DNA from 2 places in the Streptomyces sp. NPDC102279 genome. Region 1 is predicted to be linked to the other one. Evidence: riboswitches for the same ligand, from Rfam matches in the RefSeq annotation. Region 1 holds a riboswitch; the other holds the start of a gene.

What was found. Region 1 has a riboswitch for cyclic di-AMP ahead of ACIRQH_RS36740 (M23 family metallopeptidase). Riboswitches for the same ligand answer to the same signal wherever they lie in the genome.
Region 2: it holds a riboswitch for cyclic di-AMP, as region 1 does, so the genes downstream of both, ACIRQH_RS06865 (M23 family metallopeptidase) here and ACIRQH_RS36740 (M23 family metallopeptidase) in region 1, are expected to answer to the same signal.

Annotation. Positions count from the first base shown of each region.
Region 1 covers NZ_JBIWLU010000018.1:126,663-131,194, reverse strand. Annotated here, with positions in the region: gene ACIRQH_RS36745 (GntR family transcriptional regulator) at 1-550, opposite strand, end outside; gene ACIRQH_RS36740 (M23 family metallopeptidase) at 747-1,511, opposite strand; cyclic di-AMP (ydaO/yuaA leader) riboswitch at 1,524-1,684, opposite strand; gene ACIRQH_RS36735 (M16 family metallopeptidase) at 1,898-3,286, opposite strand; gene ACIRQH_RS36730 (pitrilysin family protein) at 3,283-4,532, opposite strand, start outside.
Region 2 covers NZ_JBIWLU010000003.1:20,941-25,472, forward strand. Annotated here, with positions in the region: gene ACIRQH_RS06855 (PrsW family intramembrane metalloprotease) at 1-771, shown strand, start outside; gene ACIRQH_RS06860 (aldo/keto reductase) at 835-1,779, opposite strand; gene ACIRQH_RS06865 (M23 family metallopeptidase) at 1,908-2,945, opposite strand; cyclic di-AMP (ydaO/yuaA leader) riboswitch at 2,957-3,114, opposite strand; gene ACIRQH_RS06870 (PP2C family protein-serine/threonine phosphatase) at 3,372-4,532, opposite strand, start outside.

The DNA.
Region 1 (4,532 bases):
CCCCGCGGGCGACCGCGTCCACGATGCCGCCGTGCTCCGCCCAGGACTCCGCGGGGTTGGCCGGCGCCTCGACCACGTACATCCAGGCGATCTTGTGCCGCAGCTGGGACAGCGTCGACGTCAGCGCGGGGCTGCCCGAGGCCTGTGCGAGCGTCTCGTGGAACCAGCCGCCCAGCGAGCGCAGATCCTCGCTGTTGCCCCGCCTGGAGCGCTCCTGCCCCAGCCTGACCAGCCCTCGGAGCACCTTGAGGTGGGCCTCCGTACGGCGCTGCGCGGCGCGCGCGGCACCCAGCGGCTCCAGCAGCATGCGCATCTCCAGGAGATCCGCGCCCTCCTGCTCGCTGGGCTCGGCCACACAGGCCCCCGCGTGCCGCCGGGTGACCACGAAGCCCTCGGCCTCCAGGGTGCGCAGGGCCTCGCGCACGGGGACGCGCGAGACGCCGTAGCGCCGCGCGAGCAGTTCCTCGGTGAGCCGGCCGCCACGCTCGTAGACGCCCGCGACGATGTCGTCGCGGATCGCCGTGCATACCGAGTGCGCCGGAATACGCATGACCGGACCTCCGCTTAATCCCCGCGAAACGCCATCGATTGACGCTTGTTCAGTGACTCTATTGCAGGAAGCCTTAATTTCCGATGGGGGGCCTGAATCCATGGATATTTTTTGGACAGACGGCCTCCGGAAACGACGATGCCCCGACTCGGTGAGCCGGGGCAACGAAAACGGTGGAGAAGCCGCGAAGCGGTCGTCAGACGTTCACGCCGTGCGAACGGAGGTACGCGACGGGGTCCATGTCGGAGCCGTACTCCGCGGTGGTGCGCGCCTCGAAGTGGAGGTGCGGTCCCGTGGTGTTGCCGGTCGAGCCGGAGATCGCGATCTGCTGGCCCGGGGTGACCGTCTGGCCCACCGAGACACCGATGGACGACAGGTGCCCGTACATGGTGTACGTGCCGTCGTGCATCTTGATCACTACTTGATTCCCGTAGGCGCCGCCCCAGCCGGCCGTGACGACGGTACCGGCGCCGACGGTGTGCACCGAGGTGCCCGACGCCGCGTGGAAGTCGACACCGGTGTGGCTGCCGGACGACCAGAGGCTGCCGCCGGTCTTGTAGCCGGTGGAGACGTACGAGCCGGTGATCGGCATGACGAAGGTGTTGAGGCGCTTGCGCTCGGCGGCGCGGGCGGCGCGCTCCTTGGCCTCGCGGGCCTTCGCCGCCTGCTCGGCGGCCTTCTTGCGCGCGGCCTGTTCGGCCTTCTCCCGCGCGGCGGCCACGTCGGCGGCGTGCTGCTGGGCGTCGGCCTGCGCGTCGATCTGCTCGGCGACGGAGTCACCGATGGTGATGGCCTGGTTCAGCCCGGTCTGTTCGGCGGACGGTTCGGCGGCGAACGCGGGTGCCGCGAGGGTTCCGAGGACACCGGTGGTGGTGAGGGCCGCGACGCCGACGGCGTTCTTCGTGGTGCGCTGCACGCGGCTCGGACGACGATGCTTCCCGGTGCCACAGGTGAACGCCATGTAAGGGCTGATCCTTTCCTTCCTTCTCGCCTACCGGGTTAGCTGACGGGTTCGGAGCAGGAAGGTCTCCTACGGACCCCCTCCGGGGAGGGCGTCCGATTCACCCCAGGGACTACGTGTGGGTCCCCGGCTCCCCTGGCTCGCGCCATGCGGGGACTCGGCGATGACTGTCCGGTGCCGCGGGCGCGGCGCACTGCCTGACGAACAGCCGCACTGACGCTAAACGCGACCTCTTTCGAACAACAAACGGATCACGTTTTTTGTAGCGCATCCCACAGCACAGAAGGCAACGTCCGTACCAATACGGACATCTTGGGGGTGATGTCCGCGTAAAAGAGGGCCCCGGTGACTCTTCAGTCACCAGGGCCCATCTCGGTCACACGGCCCTACTCGGCTGTGACCACGGTGACTTCACCGATGCCGAGGGCCCTGACCGGCTCCTCGATCTGTGCGGCGTCGCCCACCAGGACGGTCACCAGACGGTCCGTCGGGAAGGCGCTGACGGCGGCCGCGGTGGCCTCCACCGTGCCGGTGGCGGCCAGTTGCTGATAGAGCGTCGACTGGTAGTCGTCCGGCAGGTACTGCTCGACCTGGTCGGCGAGCGTGCCCGCGACGGCCGCGGCGGTCTCGAACTTGAGGGGCGCCACGCCCACCAGGTTCTGCACGGCGACGTCGCGCTCCGCGTCGGTCAGTCCATCGGCCGCGAGGGTGCGGAGCACCTTCCACAGGTCATCGAGCGCCGGGCCGGTGTTCGGGGTGTCCACCGAGCCGCTGATGGCGAGCATCGCGGCACCGGTGCCGTCCGGCGCGGAACGCAGGACCTGGCCGAACGCCCGCACCCCGTACGTATAGCCCTTCTCCTCGCGCAGGACACGGTCCAGGCGCGAGGTGAGGGTGCCGCCGAGGCAGTAGGTGCCGAGCACCTGGGCCGGCCACACACGGTCGTGCCGGTCGGCGCCGACCCGCCCGATCAGCAGCTGCGTCTGGACGGCGCCGGGGCGGTCCACGATGATCACCCGGCCCGTGTCGTCGGCGTTCACCGGCGGCACCGGGCGCGGCTCGGCGGTCGAGCCGGTCCAGGAGCCGAGGGTGTCACCGAGCAGCGCGTCCACGTCCACGTCGGTGAGGTCGCCGACCACCACGGCGGTGGCCGTCGCGGGACGTACGTGCTTCTCGTAGAAGGACCGCACGGCCGCGGAGTCGATCTTCTCGACGGTCTCCTCGGTGCCCTGACGCGGGCGCGACATGCGCGCCGTCGCCGGGAACAGCTGCCGGGAGAGCTCCTTGGCCGCGCGGCGGCCCGGGTTGGCCGTCTCGTGCGGGATCTCGTCGAGCCGGTTGCGCACCAGGCGCTCGATCTCGCTGTCCGCGAAGGCCGGTGCGCGCAGGGCGTCGGCGAGCAGGCCGAGGCCCTTGGGCAGACGCGAGACGGGCACTTCGAGGGACAGCCGGACACCGGGGTGGTCGGCGTGCGCGTCGAGCGTGGCGCCGCAGCGCTCCAGTTCGGCGGCGAAGTCCTCGGCCGAGTGCTTGTCCGTGCCCTCGGAGAAGGCGCGGGCCATGATCGTGGCGAGGCCGTCCAAGCCCGCGGGCTCGGCCTCCAGCGGCGCGGCGAGGATCACCTCGACGGCGACGACCTGCTGGCCGGGGCGGTGGCAGCGCAGGACGGTCAGGCCGTTGTCCAGGGTGCCGCGCTCCGGGGCGGGGAACGCCCACGGCTTCGGCCGGCCGGCCTGGGGCTGCGGATGGAAGTCCATGGTGGCGAGCTCGGTCACTTCGCCGCCTCCTCGTCGGTGTCGTCAGCGGCGTCGGTGGCTTCGGGGGCGGTGGGCTCGTAGACGAGCACGGCACGGTTGTCGGGACGCAGGCGGGCCTTGGCGACCTCCTGGACCTCCTCGGCGGTGACCTCCAGGACGCGCTGTACGGCGGTCAGGGCGAGCTGCGGGTCGCCGAACAGGACGGCGTACCGGCACAGTTCGTCCGCCCGGCCCGCGACCGTGCCGAGGCGGTCCAGCCACTCGCGCTCCAACTGGGCCTGCGCGCGCTCCATTTCCTCGGCCGTCGGACCCTCCTCGGCGAACCGGGCGAGCTCCTCGTCGACGGCGGCCTCGATGACCGGGACCTCGACGTCACCGGACGTCTTCACGTCCAGCCACCCCAGGGAGGGCGCGCCGGCGAGCCGCAGCAGGCCGAAGCCGGCGGCGACGGCGGTGCGGTCACGGCGTACGAGCCGGTTGTAGAGCCGGGAGGACTCGCCGCCGCCGAGGACGGTGAGGGCCAGGTCGGCCGCGTCGCACGCGCGCGTGCCGTCCTCCGGGAGGCGGTAGGCGGCCATCAGGGCGCGCGCCGGGACCTCTTCCTCGACGACCTCGCGCAGCTGCTCGCCGATCGTCTCGGGCAGCGAGCCGTCACGCGGGGCGGGCTTGCCGTCGTGTCCGATCACGGAGCCGAAGTACTTCTCGACCCAGGCGAGCGTCTGCTCCGGGTCGATGTCGCCGACGACCGACAGAACCGCGTTGTTGGGCGCGTAGTACGTGCGGAAGAACGCGCGGGCGTCCTCCAGGGTCGCCGCGTCCAGGTCCGCCATCGACCCGATCGGGGTGTGGTGGTACGGGTGGCCCTCGGGGTACGCGAGCGAGGTCAGCTTCTCGAACGCTGTGCCGTACGGAACGTTGTCGTAACGCTGGCGGCGCTCGTTCTTCACGACGTCGCGCTGGTTCTCCATGGACTCGTCGTCCAGCGCGGCGAGCAGCGATCCCATGCGGTCGGCCTCCAGCCAGAGCGCGAGCTCCAGCTGGTGGGTGGGCATGGTCTCGAAGTAGTTGGTGCGCTCGAAACTCGTCGTGCCGTTGAGCGAGCCACCAGCGCCCTGGACGAGTTCGAAGTGCCCGTTTCCGTGGACCTGCTTGGAGCCCTGGAACATCAGGTGCTCGAAGAGGTGGGCGAGCCCGGTCCGGCCCTTGACCTCGTGGCGCGAGCCGACGTCGTACCAGAGGCACACCGCCGCGACCGGGGTCAGAT
Region 2 (4,532 bases), on a different contig from region 1:
ACCGCCTTCGGCACCGACCGGCTCAGCGGGGGCAGCGGACTGTCCTCCGTCACCGCCGCGACGTTCTTCGTCCGCGTGGTGATGTCGCCCTTCGCGCATCCCCTGTTCACCGTGCTGACGGGCATCGGCTTCGGCGTCGCGGCCCTGTCCGCCGAGCGCCAGCACGTGCGCCGCGTGCTGGTCCCGTTCGCCGGACTGCTGCTCGCGATGGGCATGCACTCGGTGTGGAACAGCTCGTCGGACTTCGGGGAGTACGGCTTCTTCGCGGTCTACGCGGCCTTCATGGTGCCGGCGTTCGGGCTGCTGACCTGGCTGGTCGTCTGGACCCGGCAGCGCGAGCTGCGCATCGTGCGCACGGAACTGCCCGCGTACACCACCGCGGGCTGGCTGGGCGCTGCCGAGCCCTACGTCCTCGGCTCGATGCGGGCCCGACGGCTCGCCCGCGAGTACGCCGGCCATCACTGGGGGAAGGCCGCGGCCCGCTCGGTCGCCGAGTACGAGGCCTACGCCACCTCGCTGGCGTTCCTGCGCCACCGGGGGCGCCGGGGCCGCGCGGGCGCCGACTTCGTCGTACGGGAACGCGAGCTGCTGCACGAGCTGTGGCGCCGCAGGGAGATCGCCCGCCCCTCCCTCGCCTACGCGGCCCGCGCCACCTCCCCGATACCCGCGCCGCCCCCCTGGCCGGCGCACGGCTACGGGTACGCCGCCCCACCGGTCCAGCCGTACGCGCCGCCGGTGCCGTATCCGGCGTACAACCCCTACCGTTCGTAGCCCCCGCCCCCCGCGGGACGGCACCTCGCCGGTACGGGGGCCGGGGTTCGGTTCACGCGCGGGTCACGCCGACGCCTGGGTCAGGCGTGACAGTTCCGCCTCCGTCAGCGACAGGTCCGCGACACCCAGCAGGGCCGGGAGCTGCTCCACCGTCCGGGCGGAGGCGATCGGCGCGGCGACGGTCGGCTGGGCGGCGAGCCAGGCGAGGGCGACGGTCGGAACGGCCGCGTTGTGGGCCTCGGCGATCTCGTCGAGCGCGGTGAGGACCCGCTGTCCGCGTTCCGTCTCCAGGTGCTTGGACGCACCCGCGGCACGGGGCGAGTCGACGGTCGTGCCCGGACGGTACTTGCCGGTGAGGAAGCCGGCGGCGAGCGCGGAGTAGGGGACGGCGGCCAGTCCGGCGCGGGAGGCGACATCCCGCAGGGCGCCCTCGTAGGTGTCGCGCGAGACCAGGTTGTACTGCGGCTGGAGCGCGACGTAGCGGGCGAGGCCCTCGCGGTCGGAGAACTCCAGGGACTCCTGGAGCCGCTCCGGGGAGATGTTGGACGCGGCGATGTGCCGCACCTTGCCGGCCGTCACCAGCTCGTCGAGGGCGCCGATGATCTCGTCGACCGGCACCTCGGTCTTGTCGAAGTGGGTGTAGTAGAGGTCGATGTGGTCCGTGCCCAGGCGGCGCAGCGACGCGTCGGCGGCGGCCTTGATGTTGGCGCCGGAGAGCCCCGGGAAGGCCGGGTGCTGGCTGACCTTGGTGGCGACGACGAAGTCCGCACGGTTGCCGCGGGCCTTCAGCCACGTGCCGATGATCGACTCGGACTCGCCGCCCTCGTTGCCGTCGACCCACGACGAGTACGAGTCGGCCGTGTCGAGGAAGTTGCCGCCGGCGGCCGCGTAGGCGTCGAGGACGGCGAAGGACCGGGTCTCGTCCGCCGTCCAGCCGAAGACGTTGCCGCCCAGCGAGAGCGGGAAGACCTCGAGGTCGGAGGAGCCGAGCTTGCGAAGAGAAGTCATGGGGTGATTCAACGCCCGCACAGGATGCCTGTATTCCACATGCATCCCGCGCGCCCCGGTCCTCCCGCCGAAACGGCCGGTCGCAGGAGTCCCCCGCGAGCCGGCCGCCGGTCAGCAGTCCGTACGGATCAGGGGTTGAGGCCCTTGCCCTGGAGCCACGCCATCGGGTCGATGCCGGTGGCGGCACCGCCGGGGTGGACCTCCAGGTGGAGGTGCGGCCCGGTGACGTTGCCCGTCGCGCCCACGCGGCCGATGACGTCGCCGGTGGCGACCTTCTGGCCGACGCTGACGCTGATCGACGACTGGTGGCAGAACCACAGCTCGGTGCCGTCGTCGAGGGTGAGGATCGTGCGGTAGCCGTACGATCCGGCCCAGCCCGCCTCGGTGACGGTGGCGCTGTGGATGGCCTTGATCAGCGTGCCGGTGGGCGCCGCGAAGTCGAGACCCGTGTGGTAGCCGGACGACCACAGGGCACCGGCCTCACCGAAGCGCGAGGTCAGGGTGTACGAGGAGGTCGGCAGCGAGTAGCTCTTGGCGAGCTTGGCGAGACGCTCGGCCTCGGCCTTCGCCTTGGCCTCCTCCTCCGCCTTCTTCTTCGCGGCGTCCGCCTTGGCCTTCGCGTCGTCCTGCTGCTTGGTGGCGAGCGCGGTGGCCTGCTTCGCGGCGGCTGTCTCGGCGGCCTCCTGGGTGGCGCTGTCGGCCTGGTTCTGCTGCGACTCGGCCTGCTGCATGATGCGGGCCCGCAGGGCCTCACCGGCGTCCGTGGTGCCCTGGGCGGTGTCGGCGGTGGTCAGTCCCGCGCCGGTGAGCGGAGTCGTGGAGCCCTTGGGGGCCTCGGCGCCGTCGCTGATCAGGGCCTTGGCCGAGTGGGTGACCGAGGACAGGTCGGGCAGCGAGATCGAGACCGGCGCCTTGCCGGGCGCCGCGGTGGCCATGCCACCGGCGCCGACTGCGGCGATGACGCCTACACCGAGGACCGTGGAGCTGCGGGCGAGTCCTCCGCCGCGCTGCTTTCCCACGCGGTGCCGGCCACGAACGGGACGGACGGAATCCTCGGTGGGGTTCCACTCCTCCCAGGGTCCCTCGTCCTTGCCGTAGGCGAAGCCGAAGGACTGTGTGTCATTCGGCGCGAACGAGGTTGGCTGAGCAGGCCGGTTGGACGCCACGTGGGCGCACTCCTTTCCTTCCTTCTCGCCTACCGGGTTAGCTGACGGGTTCGGAGCAGGAAGGTCTCCTACGCGCGTATACCCACCGTGCTGCCACGGCGGAATACGCTCGATTCACCCCAAGTTGGTGGTTCCCCGGTTCCCTTGCGGGATTCGGCGCATGCGCACGGAGCCATCTCTTGTGACGGCTGGGACGACCGCGCTGCGTTATCGAACGTTAATAGACCTGGCCACCTGATTCCAAGCTGTTCAGACTGATCATTAACGCTTTTTGGCCAGGACTTTGGGGTCATGGGCGATGAAAAACGGGCGAGTTGGCCTCATCCCGTCGACACGGATTCATTTGACGGTACGTCAGTCGTTATGCGGAGGGACACGCTTCGGTCACCCCTCGTGACAACGATCAAGAAAGGCCTCCGCGGACGGTCAGCCGCGCCGGACGGCGAGCAGCGCCATGTCGTCGCTGAGGGCGCCGCCCGTGTGCCGCCGGACCTCGTCGGCGAGGGTGTTCAGCAGCGCGTCGGGCCCTGGGAAGACCCGCCCGGCCAGCCGCGCGGCCGGATCGTAGAACTCCCCGCGCACGTCCCGGGCCTCGGACAGCCCGTCGGTGTGGAGCAGCAGGATCGCGCCGTGCGGAAAACGGGCCGGCACCGCCCGGTCGGGTGTGCCGCCCAGGTCGCTCATCCCCAGGGGCAGCGCGGCGGGCCCGCCGGTGAGCGGGAGGAGGGTGCCGTCGGGATGCAGCATCAGGGGCGGCGGATGCCCCCGGTTGACGACGCGGACGATCTCCTCGTCGTGCGGGATCTCCGCGAGGACGGCAGTGGTGAACCCCTCGACGGCGTCGAGGTTGTCGCGCCGGGTGCCCTCGCGCTTCAGTGCCCGCTCCAGCCGCTGCGCGACCGCCTCCAGGGTCGCCTCCTGCTCCGCCGCCTCCCGGAACGCGCCGATGACCACGGCGACGGCGGCGACCGCCGTCATCCCCTTGCCGCGTACGTCCCCGACGACCAGCCGCACGCCGTACGGGGTGTCCTGCACCGCGTACAGGTCCCCGCCGATGAACGCGTCCGCCTGGGCCGCCTCGTAGCGCGCGGCGACGTCGAGGCCGTCGATCCGCGCCTGGGGTTCGGGCAGCACGGCCCGCTGCGCGAACTCGGCGATCTCCCAGACGGAGTCGAGCCGCTCGTCGCTGCGCCGGACGAGGATGTTGATGAGGATGCCCAGGACGGCCGCCGTGGCGACGGTGACGACCTCGGTGACCGCGTCGATCCGCAGGACGATGCCGAGGCGCAGGTGCACGAGGATCAGCGCGCCGACGGCGGCGGCGCCGGTGAGGACGGTGCCGCGCAGCGAGTAGAGGGGCGCGGCGATCAGGGTGGCGGCCGTGAAGAGGGGGGCTGCGGTGAACTCGCCCGGCGTGAAGTAGTCGTAGAAGGTCCCGCCGATGACCAGCAGCACGGGCAGGGCTCGCACGAGGGCGCGCACGGAGGAGATACGGCCCGTACGCCATCGCGCCGGACCGGTTCCGGCATCGCCCGCGGGTCCGGACGCACCCGAAGCACCGGAGACCCCCGTCGCCCGCGGATCACC